DNA from 4 places in the Streptomyces sp. NPDC006197 genome. Region 3 is predicted to be linked to each of the others. Evidence: riboswitches for the same ligand, from Rfam matches in the RefSeq annotation. Region 3 holds a riboswitch; each other region holds the start of a gene.

Region 1 (3,725 bases), on a different contig from region 3:
CCGCCGCCGACGCCGCCACCTGGGACCGGGTCGCCGAGTGCGAGTCCGGTGGCCAGTGGAGCGCCAACTTCGGCAACGGGATGTACGGCGGCCTCCAGTTCACCCAGGACAGCTGGGAGCGCAACGGCGGCCTCGCCTACGCGCCCAGCCCCGACCTGGCCAGCCGCGCCCAGCAGATCGCGGTGGCCGAGAAGGCGCTCGCCAAGGGCAGCACCGAGTGGGCCACCTGCGCGCCGATCGCCGGTCTGACCAACGACGGCAGGGCCACCGGCGTGAACCCCGGCCCGACCGTCGTCCCGACGGCGCCCACCGGCCCCCTTCCCGAGTCCGGCCGCACCGCCGGGACGCCGACGGCCCCCACGGGGACCACCGGGACGACGGACCGGTCCGCCACCTCCGCGACCCCCACGGCGCCGACCACGCCGACCGCTCCGGCGACCTCCGCCACGCCGACCGCGCCGGCCACGTCCACCGCGCCCGCCGCGCCGACGACTCCGGGCACCCCCGACGCGTCCGTTACGCCCGGTACACCGGATTCGTCCGGCACGCCGGAGACTGACGCACCGTCGGCCACGCCCGGCACCGGCAAGCACCGGGGCGAGGCCGCTCCGGAGGAATCCGGCGAGACGGACAGCTCGCCCGAATCGGGTCGACACGCTTCGAGTGCGGACAAGGCGGGAGAAAAGGTCGACGCCACGCCCGCGACTGACGAGGCGAAGGATTCGGGCGCAACGGACAGTCAGGACACTACGGGCGAATACACCGTGCGTCCGGGTGACAGCCTGTCCGGCATTGCGCAGGAGAACGAACTCCCCGGAGGCTGGACCGCCCTCTACGACGCCAACCGGCAGACGGTGGGCACCGATCCGAACCTCATCCTCCCTGGTCAGAGCCTTGACCTGACGGTGGGTTCGACAACGGCAGCCGGTTAGTTCGCGGGCTTATGTCCGGTTCTGGGCAAGTGAGACATGGGTCTCTTCGCCCCAACTGGCGTGTCGCGTCCGCAAACTTTGCTTCCGTCACCTCTCACCTGCGCAAACACCGCCCGCCGGAGGGTGGACAAGGGCGATTTTTCCCCGATGAGCCTCTTTGAACTTCCGGCGGGTCTGTGTCTACGGTCGTCACCGCTCGCCACCGCGGGCCCCGTCGACCGAAACGCCGAATCCTGCCGTCGGCCGATGGGAACAGTCGTCGCGCAAGCGCCGAAGGCAGGAGTGGGGGACCCAAGGTAAGTGCCGGTCCCGGCCGTTGAGACAGACGGCCGACGACCGGCTTGGGGTGAAGCCGCGTGCAAGGACACGCGGCCGGGCAACTTTCCGGCCCGAACCCGACAGCTCACCTCACAGGCGTCGGTGAGGAGAATCCCCATGCTGTTTTCCGCCAAGGGCAAACACCGTCGTCCCTCCAAGGCCACCCAGGTCGCCGCGCTCGTCGGCGTCACCGGCATCGCCGTCGCCGCCCCGCTGATGACCGCGGGCACCGCCTCGGCCGCCACCTCCGCCGAGTGGGACACCGTCGCCCAGTGCGAGTCCGGCGGCAACTGGGCCATCAACACCGGCAACGGCTTCTACGGCGGCCTGCAGTTCACCAACTCCACCTGGGCCGCCTTCGGTGGCACCGCCTACGCCCCGCGCGCCGACCTGGCGTCGAAGTCCCAGCAGATCGCCGTCGCCGAGAAGGTCCTCGCGGGCCAGGGCAAGGGCGCGTGGCCGAGCTGCGGCGTCGGCCTCTCCGGTGCCTCCTACGACGGCGGCGCCGCCGAGAGCGCCCCGCAGCAGAGCGAGCCCCAGCAGGCCGCCCCGCAGCAGGCCGCCCCGAAGCAGCAGGCCGCCCCGAAGCAGCAGGAGCGTCGCGCCGAGCAGCCGACCACCCGCAGCGAGCAGCGCAAGGCCCCCAAGACCGTCACCACCCCGACCGGCGAGAAGGTCAAGAAGGGCGACGGCGAGTACAAGGTCGTCACCGGCGACACCCTCAGCAAGATCGCCCAGGCGCACGGCGTCAAGGGCGGCTGGGCCAAGCTCTTCGAGCTGAACAAGGACGTCGTCGAGAACGCCGACCTCATCTACCCGGGCCAGCAGCTCCACCTGAAGTGAGTCCGGCGGCTCGCGTGAGTCCGGCGGCTCACGCGGCCCCGACGACCCTCCCGCGGTGACCACCCCGGTCCGGCGTGCCCTTCCCCCGTGCGCGCCGGACCGGGGTTCCCCGTTTCCGGGGAACGTGGCGGTTTCAGCGGTTACTGTCCAGTAGATCCGGGGTCCTTCGTCCCGGGATGCGTGCCCTTGGGTCCTTTTTCGTCCCAGCGGGCGGGCGCCCGGCTGGCCGGAGCCCCCGAGCCGGTTAGGCTCTTGTCGCAAGGCCAAGCGACCCTGCACCGACCTTGCGTCACATCCAGCGTCACATCCCAGAAGGAGATGCTCGTGCCGTCCATCGACGTCGTCGTAGCCCGGGAAATCCTGGACTCCCGAGGCAACCCCACGGTCGAGGTCGAGGTCGGCCTCGACGACGGCAGCACCGGCCGTGCTGCCGTTCCGTCCGGTGCCTCCACCGGTGCCTTCGAGGCCATCGAGCTCCGCGACGGTGACCCCAACCGTTACCAGGGCAAGGGTGTCGAGAAGGCCGTCCTCGCCGTCATCGAGCAGATCGGCCCGGAGCTCGTCGGCTACGACGCCACCGAGCAGCGCCTGATCGACCAGGCCATGTTCGACCTGGACGCGACCGAGAACAAGGGCTCGCTCGGCGCCAACGCCATCCTCGGCGTCTCCCTCGCCGTCGCGCACGCCGCCTCCGAGGCCAGCGACCTCCCGCTCTTCCGCTACCTGGGCGGCCCGAACGCGCACCTGCTGCCCGTTCCGATGATGAACATCCTCAACGGCGGTTCGCACGCGGACTCCAACGTGGACATCCAGGAGTTCATGATCGCCCCGATCGGCGCGGAGTCCTTCTCCGAGGCCCTCCGCTGGGGTGCGGAGATCTACCACACCCTCAAGAGCGTCCTGAAGCGCAAGGGCCTCTCCACCGGCCTCGGCGACGAGGGCGGCTTCGCCCCGAACCTGGAGTCGAACCGCGCCGCCCTCGACCTCATCGTCGAGGCCATCAAGGAGGCCGGCTACACCCCGGGCACCGACGTGGCGCTCGCGCTCGACGTCGCCGCCTCCGAGTTCTACAAGGACGGCGCGTACGAGTTCGAGGGCAAGTCCCGCTCGGCCGCCGAGATGACCGAGTACTACGAGGAGCTCGTCTCCGCGTACCCGATGGTCTCCATCGAGGACCCGCTGTTCGAGGACGACTGGGACGGCTGGAAGATCCTCACCGACAAGCTGGGCTCCAAGGTCCAGATCGTCGGCGACGACCTCTTCGTCACCAACCCGGAGCGCCTGGCCCGCGGCATCGAGGAGGGCACCGCGAACGCCCTCCTGGTCAAGGTCAACCAGATCGGCTCGCTGACCGAGACCCTCGACGCCGTCGAGCTCGCCCAGCGCAACGGCTTCAAGTGCATGATGTCCCACCGCTCCGGCGAGACCGAGGACGTCACCATCGCCGACCTCGCCGTCGCCGTGAACTGCGGTCAGATCAAGACCGGCGCCCCGGCCCGCTCGGACCGCGTCGCCAAGTACAACCAGCTGCTGCGCATCGAGGAGATCCTCGACGACGCCGCGGTCTACGCCGGCCGCAGCGCCTTCCCGCGCTTCAAGGGCTGACCTCGCCTGACGCTGTAGTTACGTCCG
Region 2 (3,725 bases), on a different contig from region 3:
TCGGCCTGCTGCGGCTCGCCGGGGCGCCCTCGCTGGGCTGGCTGGACGTCAAGACCTCCGGGGGCGTCGAGGTCCCGCGGATCGAGGCGGCCGTCGACGAGGAGCTGGCCCGGTTCGCCGAGGAGGGCCCCACGCCCGAGGAGATGGAGCGCGCGCAGGCCCAGTTGGAGCGGGAGTGGCTGGACCGGCTCGGGACCGTCGCCGGTCGCGCCGACGAACTGTGCCGGTTCGCCGTGCTGTTCGGCGACCCGCAGCTCGCCCTGACCGCCGTCGACCGCGTCCTGGCCGTCACCGCCGAGGAGGTGCGGGCGGTCGCCGCGGCCAAGCTGCGTCCCGACAACCGCGCGGTGCTCGTCTACGAGCCCCTGGCGACCGAGCAGAGCGAGAACGCCGACGGCGACGAGGAAGAGGGAGCGGACCAGTGACCGACGCTGCCGTGTCTTTGACCAGCATGGACTTCCATCCGCAGCCCCGGCCGGGCGCAGCCAGGCCGTGGGCCTTCCCGGCCCCGGACCGCGGGAAGCTGGACAACGGTCTGACCGTGCTCACCAGCCACCGCCCCGGCCAGCAGGTCGTCGCCGTGGAGATCTTCCTGCCGGCCCCGCTGGACGCCGAGCCCGCCGGTCTCGACGGTGTCGCCACCATCATGGCCCGCGCGCTCTCCGAGGGCACCGACCAGCACAGCGCCGAGGAGTTCGCGGCCGAGCTGGAGCGCTGCGGCGCCACGCTCGACGCGCACGCCGACCACCCGGGCGTACGGGTCTCCCTGGAGGTCCCGGTCTCCCGGCTGCCCAAGGCGCTCGGCCTGCTCGCCGAGGCCCTGATCGCCCCGGCGTTCCTGGAGACCGAGATCGAGCGCCTGGTGCGCAACCGTCTCGACGAGATCCCGCACGAGACGGCCAACCCGGCGCGCCGCGCGGCCAAGCAGCTCTCCAAGGAGCTGTTCCCGGCGGAGTCCCGGATGTCCCGGCCGCGCCAGGGCACCGAGGAGACCGTCGCCGCGATCGACGCCGCCGCCGTCCGCGCCTTCTTCGACGCATACGTCCGGCCGGGCACGGCCACCGCGGTGGTCGTCGGCGACCTGACCGGGGTCGACCTCGACAAGGTCCTCGCCGAGACGCTGGGCGCCTGGACCGGTGAGCCGGCCGAGCCCCTCCCGATGCCGCCGATCACCGCCGACGACACCGGACGGGTCGTCATCGTGGACCGCCCCGGCGCCGTCCAGACGCAGCTGCTGATCGGCCGGATCGGCCCCGACCGGCACGACCGCGTCTGGGCGGCCCAGGTCCTCGGCACGTACTGCCTCGGCGGCACCCTGACCTCCCGTCTGGACCGGGTCCTGCGCGAGGAGAAGGGCTACACGTACGGCGTGCGGGCCTTCGGCCAGGTGCTCCGCTCGGACGCCGAGGGGAACGGCGCCGCGATGCTCGCCATCAGCGGATCCGTCGACACCCCCAACACGGGCCCGGCTCTCGAGGACCTGTGGAAGGTGCTGCGCACCCTCGCCGCCGAGGGCCTCACCGACGCGGAGCGCGAGACCGCCGTGCAGAACCTCGTCGGGGTGGCGCCCCTCAAGTACGAGACGGCCGCCTCGGTCGCCGGGACGCTCGCCGACCAGGTCGAGCAGCACCTCCCGGACGACTTCCAGGCCCAGTTGTACGCGCGCCTGGCCGAGACCGGCACCGTCGAGGCGACGGCCGCCGTGGTCAGCGCCTTCCCGGTGGACCGGCTCGTCACCGTGCTCGTCGGTGACGCGGCGCAGATCGCGGAGCCGGTGCGTGCGCTCGGCATCGGTGAAGTGACCGTCGTGACGGGCTGATTCCGGCTCCGAGGCGACAACGGGAGGGCCCCGACGGCATAGTTCGTCGGGGTCCTCCGCTTTGTCCGTATTGGGATCAAGGGTGATCGTTTGCCCTGTGGCATGTCTTACAAAAGTCGTGTCCGGTTGGTGATTGAAAGACGATCCGCATAGCGTCGGGGCGGCTGTTCGTCAGTTGCACGTGCCGCAACCGCGGCATCGGACAGTCATCGCCGAGTCCCCGTCAGGCGCGAGCCTGGGGAGCCGGGGACCCGCACGCAGTCCCTGGGGTGAATCGGGCGCCTTCGTCTCGTACGGAGGGGCTCGTAGGAGACCTTCCTGCTCCGAACCCGTCAGCTAACCCGGTAGGCGAGAAGGAAGGAAAGGATCAGCCCTTACATGGCGTTCACCCGTGCCACCGGGAAGCATCGTGCTCCGAGCCGGATGGCGCGCCGCAGCGCGGGCATCGCCGGCGCCGCGACGCTCGCCACCACCGGCGTCATCGGAACCCTCGCCTCCCCGGCGCTCGCCGCCGACACGGACCACCGCTCCGTCGAGGACACCGGTCTCACCCAGGTGATCACCGAGGACTCCCTCGTCGACCGGATCAACGCCCAGGCCGCCGCCCAGGAGCAGGAGGCCGACGAGGCCATCGCCAAGGCGAAGGTCCAGGCCGAGGCGAAGCGCAAGGCCGAGGCCCGCGCCAAGGAGATCCGCCTGGAGCGCGAGCGCGCCGCCCGCGAGGCCGAGCGCCGCCGCCTGGCCTCCTTCCAGCTTCCCGTCGCCGGCTCGTACGTCTCCACCGGCTACAAGACCGGCGGCTCGCTCTGGTCCTCCGGCAGCCACTCCGGCGTCGACTTCCACGCCGCCTACGGCACCCGGGTCGTCTCCGTCGGCTCCGGCACCGTCGTCGAGGCCGGCTGGGGCGGCGCGTACGGCAACAACATCGTCATCCGGATGAACGACGGCACGTACACCCAGTACGGGCACCTCTCCTCCATCGGGGTCTACGTCGGCCAGACCGTCGAGCCGGGCCAGCAGATAGGCATCTCGGGCTCGACCGGCAACTCCACCGGGCCGCACCTCCACTTCGAGGCGCGCACGAGCCCCGAGTACGGCTCGGACATCAACCCGATCGCGTACCTCCGCGCCCGCGGCGTCAACGTCTGATCCCGCCCGCCGCGCACCGCGTCGCAAAAGCCCCGGCTCGTACTGAGCCGGGGCTTTTCGCTGACCGGAAGACGGCCATGGATTCCGTCGGGGCATCGGAAATTCCGGCGTGCTGCAATAGAGTCGAAGATCGGCGCAGAACAGGCGCCGCTCGAATTGTCTCGCGCGCACCAAGGCGGAGGTCGGACATGCGCATTCCCGCGCATTCGGTATGCACGGCGATCCGGGACGACATCGTCTCCGGCGTGTTCGAGTGGGGTGCTCGGCTGACCGAGGAGCAACTCGCCCGCCGGTACGGGGTCTCCCGGGTCCCGGTCCGCGAGGCGCTGCGCACCCTGGAGTCCGAGGGCTTCGTCGTCACCCGCCGTCACGCGGGCGCCCAGGTCGCGGAGCCGACCGAGCAGGAGGCCGCCGATCTCCTCGACATGCGGGCGCTGCTCGAACCGCTGGGCGCCGCCCGGGCCGCGCAGCGGCGCACCGAGGCGCACCTCAAGGTGCTGCGCGGCCTGGTCAGGCTGGGGCAGGAGCGGGCCAGGCGCGGCCAGGGCGAGGACCTGCGCTCGCTCGGAGGCTGGTTCCACGAGACCCTGGCGCAGGCCTCCGGGAGCCCGGCCCTCACGGCGCTGCTCACCCAGCTGCGGCACAAGATCGCCTGGACGCACGTCGTGGAGCAGCCCGTCCAGCCGGTGGAGGCCTGGGCGGAGCACGGCGCGATCGTGGACGCAGTGGCGCGCGGCGACGCCGAGCGGGCGCGGGC
Region 3 (3,725 bases):
GGCGGCGGCCGAGGCGGCCAGGCGCTGGGGCGCCGGCTCCACCGGCTCGCGGCTCGTCACCGGCACCACCCGGCTGCACACCCGGCTGGAGCGCGAACTCGCCGAGTTCTGCGGCTTCGAAGCGGCCCTCGTCTTCTCCTCCGGCTACACCGCGAACCTCGCCGCGCTCACCGCGCTCGGCGGCCGGGACTCCCTGATCGTCTCCGACGCCTCCAACCACGCCTCGATCGTGGACGGCTGCCGCCTCGCGCGCGCCGAGACCGCCGTCGTCCCCCACACCGACGCCGAGGCCGTCGCCAAGACCCTGGACGCGCACCCGGGACGCCGGGCCCTGGTCGTCAGCGACTCCGTCTTCTCCGTCGACGGCGACAAGGCCCCGCTCCCGGGGCTCGCCGAGGCCTGTCGCGCGCACGGCGCCGGACTGGTCGTCGACGACGCCCACGGCTTCGGCGTCCTCGGCGACGGCGGCCGGGGCGCCCTGCACGAGGCCGGGCTCGCGGGCGACGAGGACGTCGTCGCCACCCTCACCCTCTCCAAGTCCCTGGGCAGTCAGGGCGGTGCCGTCCTCGGCCCGGCCCGGGTGATCGAGCACCTGGTGAACGCGGCCCGCACCTTCATCTTCGACACCGGGCTCGCCCCGGCCGCCGCGGGCGGAGCGCTCGCGAGCCTGCGCCTGATCGCGGCCGAACCGGGCCTCGCCGAGCGGGCCCGCGCCGTCGCCGGGGCGCTGCACCGGCTGCTCACGGAGGCCGGGCTCACCTCCGCCCGGCCCGACGCGGCCGTCGTCTCGGTCCACGCGCCCTCCCCGGAGGCGGCGCTGCGCTGGGCGGCGGACTGCCGCGAACAGGGCCTCGCCGTCGGTTGTTTCCGGCCCCCGTCCGTCCCCGACGGCATCTCGCGGCTGCGCCTCACGGCCCGGGCCGATCTGACGGACGCGGAGATCGGGCGCGCGGTGGAGACGATCCTGCGGACCGCCCCGGCGTTCTGACGACCCGTCGGGAGGTCCAAGGACGTTCCCCGGCAGCAGAGTTCACCGCTTCGGGCGACAGATGGGGACATATCTTGGTGGAACGCCTGCCGGGGCGGCACGATCGGTGGGACCCTGACGCGTAGCGCGATCCGGGGCCGAAGCCCCGGCGGGAAAGGGACAGCGTCGCCATGGCAGACCACCAGGAAGCATCCGTCACGCTGCCGAGCAACCCCGCGTCGGTCCCCACCGCCCGGCGGTACGTCGCGGAGGTCCTCGACGGATGGGGCCTCGACGGTGCCGACGACCTGGCGGACGCGATCCGCCTGATGGTCTCGGAACTGGCCACCAACGCCGTCCTGCACACCTTCGGGCAGTCGCCCACCTTCACGGTCGACGTCCGCCTGGAGCGCGAGGAGCGCCTCCACATCGGCGTCACCGACAGCCATCCGCGCTGGCCGCGCCGTCTTCCGGCGGCGGTCCAGCAGGACAACGGCCGGGGCATGGTCATCATCCGCTCCCTGGCGGCGGAGGCGGGCGGCCGTCTCTCGGTCACTCCGACCGAGGAGGGCGGCAAGACCGTCTGGATCACGCTCCCGTGGACCCAGGCGGCCGCTTCGTACGTCTAGGGCCTGTCCGGCGGATCAGGGTCGGCAAGACGCCCCCTAGGGGTTGTTCCCCGGCGCAGGGGTGCGGCGGCGCCACCGCACCCCCGGGGCGGGGTCACAGGCCCCCGAGGCCCGAGACCGGGTCAGTGCCCGGCGGGCGTCGTCATCGGACGCGGCCGTAGTAGACCTTCGACGACCAGATCTTGTCGAGCTTCACCCAGGATCCCGTCTTGGGTGAGTGCCAGATCTTCCCGCTGCCGGCGTAGATGCCCACGTGGTAGACCCTCCCGCCGGAGTGGAAGAAGACCAGGTCCCCCTTCTGTCTGCTGGACGCGGAGATGTGCCGGGTCTTGTTGTACTGCTGCTGCGCGGTGCGAGGCAGCGACTTGCCCGCCTTCTTGTACGCGTAGAGCGTCAGACCGGAGCAGTCGAACCGGGAGGGTCCGGCGCTCCCGTACCGATAGGGGGCTCCCTTCTTGGACGCGGCGACGCTCAGTGCCTTGTTCGCGTAGGTGGTCACTGCCTGGGCCTCGGGTGCCGCACCGGGTGCGAGCATCGTGCCGCCGACGGCGGCGAGGGTGAGAGCCGAGACGGCTCCGGCCCGGGACAGCAGGGACGGGACGTGCATCTGCGCAGTCATGCGCAACCCTTCGTCAGCCGCCTGCGAAGGATGACCTGTCGGGTTCGGGCTGGCGAAGATGCCCGGCCGCGGCTGCGGCTTCACCCCAAGGGACGGCCCCGCTGCGGAAACAGCGCGTACGTCCCGTACTGCTCGGGTCCTCCACTCCTGCCGATCCACTCCTGTCGACCAGACGTCCGGGACGGCGGCAGGACTCGGCGTCCGCCCGGACCGCCCCGCCTCGGATGGCGGGGGCTTGTCGTCGACAGGGATCTTGACCTACACCCAGGTCGAAATCCGAGTTGAAACGGCCATATGTGAGGCTCCTCACGACTGATCCATTCGGGTGGACAGGTTGCTTTCGTGATCCTCGGAGGTTTGGCCCACGAGCCCCGCACCAGCGGTGGAACGCCCCATTCCGCCAGATGCGTACACCTGTTGCGCAACTCACCCCGCACATATGTCGACTCGTCGACTACGCCGAACGAGGGAGCGATCCTGCGCTGCTTGTCGGCCGTACGGACCTCGACACGACATGCCGGAATGTCAACTCGCCCGTGCGCGGGGGACGGTGACGCGGTCGGCGCGACGCTCGCCGTCCAACACCCGCAGGGCGCGCGCCAGGGTGTCCGCGTGCACCTCGCTCTCGCCCCGCATATGCATGACCGTCAGAGCCTCGCGCAGCGCCTCCGCGCGCCCCACCAGCGCTTGTGCCGCCCGTAGTGCCCCATAGGTATGCGTACCCCTGGATGGGTTGATCTTCCCCAGGAGGTCGACGACTTCGAGGTACGCGTCGATCAACTCGCCCTCGGCCCGCGTCAGTGCGGGCAGCGGAGGCAGCTCGGGCACCACGGCCGGCTCACCGCGCCGCGCCGGCGTCGCGCCGGCTCGTGATCACGTGGTCCACCAGCCCGTACGCGACGGCCGCGGGTGCGTCCAGGACGGTGAGGCGGTCCAGGTCGGCGTCGATCCGGTCCCGGCTCTGCCCGGTGTACTCGGTGAGCATCCCGGCCGTCAGGGCGCGCAGCCGGAGCAGCTCGCGGGCGTGGATGTCGAGGTCGCTCGGCTGTCCCTGGAGGGGCTCGTCCATGGCCGGCTGCCGGAGGGTGATCCGGGCGCCGGGGAGGACGTGCCGCTTGCCGGGGGTGCCGGCGGCGAGCAGGACGGCGGCGGTGGCCACGGCCTGCCCCAGGCAGGTGGTCTCCACGTCGCAGGCGAGCGTCCGCATCGTGTCGTGGATGGCGGTCATGGCGCTGATCGAGCCGCCGGGGGAGTTGATGTAGAGCGCGATGTCCTGATCCGGGGCCGCGTATTCGAGGTGCAGGAACTGGGCGATGACGTCGTTGGCCGAGGTCTCGTCGATCGGCGTGCCGAGGAAGACGATCCGGGATTCGAGGAGCTTCGAGTACGGGTCGAGGGTCCGGGTTCCGAAGCTCGTCCGCTCCGTGAACTCGGGCAGGACATGGCGGGCGTCCATGGCTGAGCACCTCCAGCTGTCTGTAAAAAATGTACAGGACGTACAGGCCGTAAG
Region 4 (3,725 bases), on a different contig from region 3:
GCCTGGCCGCCGACAGCGACGAGGTGCAGGCGATTGCGCGGCGCCAGGTCGCGTGGCTGTCGACGACCGTGACGCCGAGCAAGGAGTACCTGATCGGCCTCGGGCAGATGTACGTCGACGACCCGCGGTTCACCGCGAACTACGACAAGCACGGCGAGGGCACCGCGGTCCTCGTCCGGGACGCGATGAAGGTCTACGCGGAGCGGAACCTCTGAGGGACCCGTCCGAAGTGAACGGTGGCCGAGACCGCGCCCGCCTTCGCGCAGTCGCTGCCGACGCTGATCGCCGCCTCGCTCGCGACGGGCGCGGGGCCGCTGCTGTGTGCGGTGGGTCTGGGGTGCGCGGCGGCGATGGCGCTCCTCGCCCGGGGCGGGCGGATCGCGGCCGGCTGACCCCGTACGCCACTCGGCCCCGTGGGAGTCGCCGCCCCCGGCGGCGGCGGCCACCCTGGGAGGGCGCGGTGCGGACCGCGGCCGGGTCGGACCGGGCAGGAGAGCACAGGTGGGGAACCCCCTAGGAGCGGCGGGCGGAGGGCGGCGGGGCGGCGAGGGCCGCCCCGAGTACGGCGGTGCCCGGCGGTTCATCCGCGCGCTGCCCTCGCTGGTCATCGTGGGCGGTGTCGTCTTCGACCTGGCGACCCCGCCCGCGTACACGGCGTCGCCGCTCTTCTCCGCCGCCCCGCTGATCGCCGCGCCCTTCTTCTCGACGCTGACCACCCTCCTCACCGGGATCGCCGCCGTCCTCGCCTCCGTGGGGCTGCACCTCTACAACGGCACGGCCGACGAGGTCCCGGCCCTCACCGAGACCCTGACCGTCCTCACCGTCTCCGCGCTCGCCCTCCTCATCAACCGGGTCGTGCGCCGCAGCGGCGAGCGGCTCGCCTCGGCGCGGGTCATCGCCGAGACCGCGCAGAAGGCGGTGCTGCCGACGCCCGCCGAGCGGATCGGCGGACTGCAGTGCGCGGCGCGGTACGAGGCGGCGCAGGCCGACGCGTTCATCGGCGGCGACCTGTTCGCCGTCCAGGACACCCCGCACGGGGTGCGGCTCGTGGTCGGGGACGTCCGGGGCAAGGGGATGGACGCGGTCGAGGCCGTCGCCGTCGTCATCGGGGCCTTCCGGGAGGCGGCCGAGCAGGAGCGGACCCTGGAGGGTGTGGCGCAGCGCCTGGAGCGGGCCCTGGCCCGGGAGGGCACCCGCCGGCACGGGCTTGACGCCTTCGAGGGGTTCACCACGGCCGTCCTGGCCGAGATCCCGCGCACCGACGGGAGCGGGACCTTCGGCGGTTTCGTACGGGTCGTCAACAGGGGGCACCCGCCGCCGCTGATGCTGCACGCGGACGGGCGCCTCGAGACGCTGGAGCCGGGCGAGGCGGCGCTGCCGCTCGGCATGGGCGACCTGGCGGCGTGGCCGGACCGGGCGGAGGCGCGGCCGTTCCCGCCGGGCGCGACGCTGCTCTTCTACACGGACGGCCTCTCGGAGGCGCGGAACGCGCAGGGCGTCTTCTACGATCCGGCGGCGCGTCTCGCCGGCCGGATCTTCCCGGGGCCCGAGGAGCTGCTCGACGCGCTCGTGGACGACGTACGGCTCCACACGGGCGGCGGGTCGACGGACGACATGGCGCTGCTCGCGGTGAGCCGCCCGGCGACGGGGCAGCCCGAGCGGCGCCGGACGATGCCGGTGGTGCCGCCGGGCGGGTCCGGTCACCGGCCGTAGTCGCAGGGTGTCACTGCGATAACAATTGACATAACGTCAGATCGTGAGGGTTTCGCCCTTGCCGCTTCACACCTCTCTGAAGGGGGGTCAACTCGGGCGATACACCATCAATTCAATGAATGATCAAGGGGGACGGCTTGGAATCGGGACCCCCTGTCTATTAACGTTCGATAACGCAGCGCGGTCGTCCCAGCCGTCGCAAGAGGCGGCACCGTGCGCACGCGCCGAATCCTGAAAAGGAACCGGGGAACCACCACTTGGGGTGAATCGGGCCCCTTCGCACCCGTGTGAACCACGCACGCGCGCGGTCGAGCCCGTAGGAGACCTTCCTGCTCCGAACCCGTCAGCTAACCCGGTAGGCGAGAAGGAAGGAAAGGAGCGCGCCCCCGTGGCGTCCAACACTCCCGCACCCGAAGCCCCCTTCGATGCCTTCGGCAGCGGTGCGGGCCCCGCCGCCCCCGACACCGAGTGGAACCCCACCGAGAGTTCCCTCCGCGCCGAGAGCCGCTCCGGCGGTCGGCACCGGGTCGTCAAGCAGCGCTCCAACTTCGCCCGCTCCTCCACCGTCCTCGGCGTCGGCGTCATCGCGGCCGTCGGCGCGGGCGGCCTCGCCACCGCGCAGGAGAAGCCCCCGGTCGCCATATCGCTGCCGGACCTCCCCGACCTGGACCTGCCGGACGCCCACGACCTCCCCGGCGTCGGCGACCTCCTCCCCGAGGAGGACAACGCGCCCGTCACCGCGGCCCGCACCAACCCGAACCCGCTCACCGCCGCCACCTACACCACCGCGGCCGACCAGGCGACCGGACAGGCCGAGCAGACCGCCGCCCCCGCCGCGGGCGAGGCCCTGCGCGCCCGCATCCTCCAGCAGGCCGAGCAGCAGCAGGCCTCCGCCGACGCCGCCGAGAAGGCCGCCGCGGAGAAGGCCGCGGCCGAGAAGGCCGCCGCGGAGGCCGTGGCCAAGGAAGCCGCCGCGGAGAAGGCGGCCGCCGAGGCGAAGGCGAAGGCCGAGGCGGAAGCCAAGGCCAAGGCGGAGGCGGAAGCCGCCGCGAAGGCCGAGGCCGAGCGCCTCGCCCAGCTCGCCGCCAGCTACTCGCTGCCGGTCTCCTCGTACACCCTCACCGCCACCTACATGCAGTCCGGCTCGATGTGGTCCTCCGGCTACCACACCGGCCTCGACTTCGCCGCGCCCACGGGCACCCCGCTCAAGGCGGTCCACGGCGCGACCGTCAAGTCGGCGGGCTGGTCCGGCTCCTACGGCTACCGGATCGTCCTGGAGCTGGAGGACGGCACCGAGGTCTGGTACTGCCACCTCTCGTCCATGCTGGTCAGCGCCGGCCAGACCGTCTCCACCGGCGAGACCGTCGGCCGCGTCGGCGCCACCGGCAACGTCACCGGCGCCCACCTCCACATGGAGGTCCACACGGCCGGCGGCGACGGCATCGACCCGGCGTCCTGGCTCCGCTCCAAGGGCCTGAGCCTCTGACCTCCGGGGCTCGCACGGAATAGGCCCGGCGGCGGGAGCGGTTGATCCACGCATGACCTCCCTCCGCCGACTGGGCACCTCCGACACCACGATGGCGTTCAGGGTCTGCCAGGTGGAGGTGCGGCGGAACGGGGAGGCGCCCTCGACGGCCGCGTACAGGGTGGCGCCGAGCGCCCAGACGTCCGAGGCGGGCCCCGGCTGCTGCCCCTGGGCGCGCTCGGGCGCCAGGTAGTCGAGCGAGCCGACGATCTCTCCGCTGCGGGTCAGATGGGTGGCGGAGCCGTCGCCGGGGTCGTCCATCGTGGCGATGCCGAAGTCGGTGAGGACGACCCGGCCCCCGCGGTCGAGGAGCACGTTGCCGGGCTTCACGTCGCGGTGGAGCACGCCCACGTCGTGGGCGGCGGCCAGCGCCTCCAGGACGGCGGCGCCGATCTGCGCGGCCTCCCTGGGGTCGAGGGTGCCGCGTTCGCCGAGGACGCCGTCGAGGGAGGGGCCGTCGACGAGTTCCATGACGATGACGGGGCGG

Evidence for each region. A riboswitch is a leader RNA that binds a small molecule or an ion and turns the genes downstream of it on or off. The one in region 3 is predicted to bind cyclic di-AMP.
Region 1: another riboswitch for cyclic di-AMP. It lies ahead of ABZ318_RS09540 (transglycosylase family protein); the one in region 3 lies ahead of ABZ318_RS05180 (C40 family peptidase).
Region 2: another riboswitch for cyclic di-AMP. It lies ahead of ABZ318_RS21090 (M23 family metallopeptidase); the one in region 3 lies ahead of ABZ318_RS05180 (C40 family peptidase).
Region 4: another riboswitch for cyclic di-AMP. It lies ahead of ABZ318_RS03390 (M23 family metallopeptidase); the one in region 3 lies ahead of ABZ318_RS05180 (C40 family peptidase).

The regions. Positions count from the first base shown of each region.
Region 1 covers NZ_JBEXSZ010000021.1:49,094-52,818, reverse strand. Annotated here, with positions in the region: gene ABZ318_RS09545 (transglycosylase family protein) at 1-932, shown strand, start outside; cyclic di-AMP (ydaO/yuaA leader) riboswitch at 1,191-1,364, shown strand; gene ABZ318_RS09540 (transglycosylase family protein) at 1,368-2,093, shown strand; gene eno (phosphopyruvate hydratase) at 2,412-3,698, shown strand.
Region 2 covers NZ_JBEXSZ010000065.1:39,205-42,929, forward strand. Annotated here, with positions in the region: gene ABZ318_RS21080 (pitrilysin family protein) at 1-425, shown strand, start outside; gene ABZ318_RS21085 (pitrilysin family protein) at 422-1,819, shown strand; cyclic di-AMP (ydaO/yuaA leader) riboswitch at 2,020-2,185, shown strand; gene ABZ318_RS21090 (M23 family metallopeptidase) at 2,198-2,968, shown strand; gene ABZ318_RS21095 (GntR family transcriptional regulator) at 3,157-3,725, shown strand, end outside.
Region 3 covers NZ_JBEXSZ010000010.1:64,653-68,377, reverse strand. Annotated here, with positions in the region: gene ABZ318_RS05190 (8-amino-7-oxononanoate synthase) at 1-988, shown strand, start outside; gene ABZ318_RS05185 (ATP-binding protein) at 1,159-1,596, shown strand; gene ABZ318_RS05180 (C40 family peptidase) at 1,739-2,215, opposite strand; cyclic di-AMP (ydaO/yuaA leader) riboswitch at 2,219-2,340, opposite strand; gene ABZ318_RS05175 (hypothetical protein) at 2,741-3,046, opposite strand; gene ABZ318_RS05170 (ATP-dependent Clp protease proteolytic subunit) at 3,054-3,671, opposite strand.
Region 4 covers NZ_JBEXSZ010000007.1:674-4,398, forward strand. Annotated here, with positions in the region: gene ABZ318_RS03375 (MerR family transcriptional regulator) at 1-215, shown strand, start outside; gene ABZ318_RS03380 (hypothetical protein) at 237-392, shown strand; gene ABZ318_RS03385 (PP2C family protein-serine/threonine phosphatase) at 502-1,713, shown strand; cyclic di-AMP (ydaO/yuaA leader) riboswitch at 1,926-2,090, shown strand; gene ABZ318_RS03390 (M23 family metallopeptidase) at 2,102-3,199, shown strand; partial or broken gene ABZ318_RS03395 (serine/threonine-protein kinase) at 3,287-3,725, opposite strand, start outside.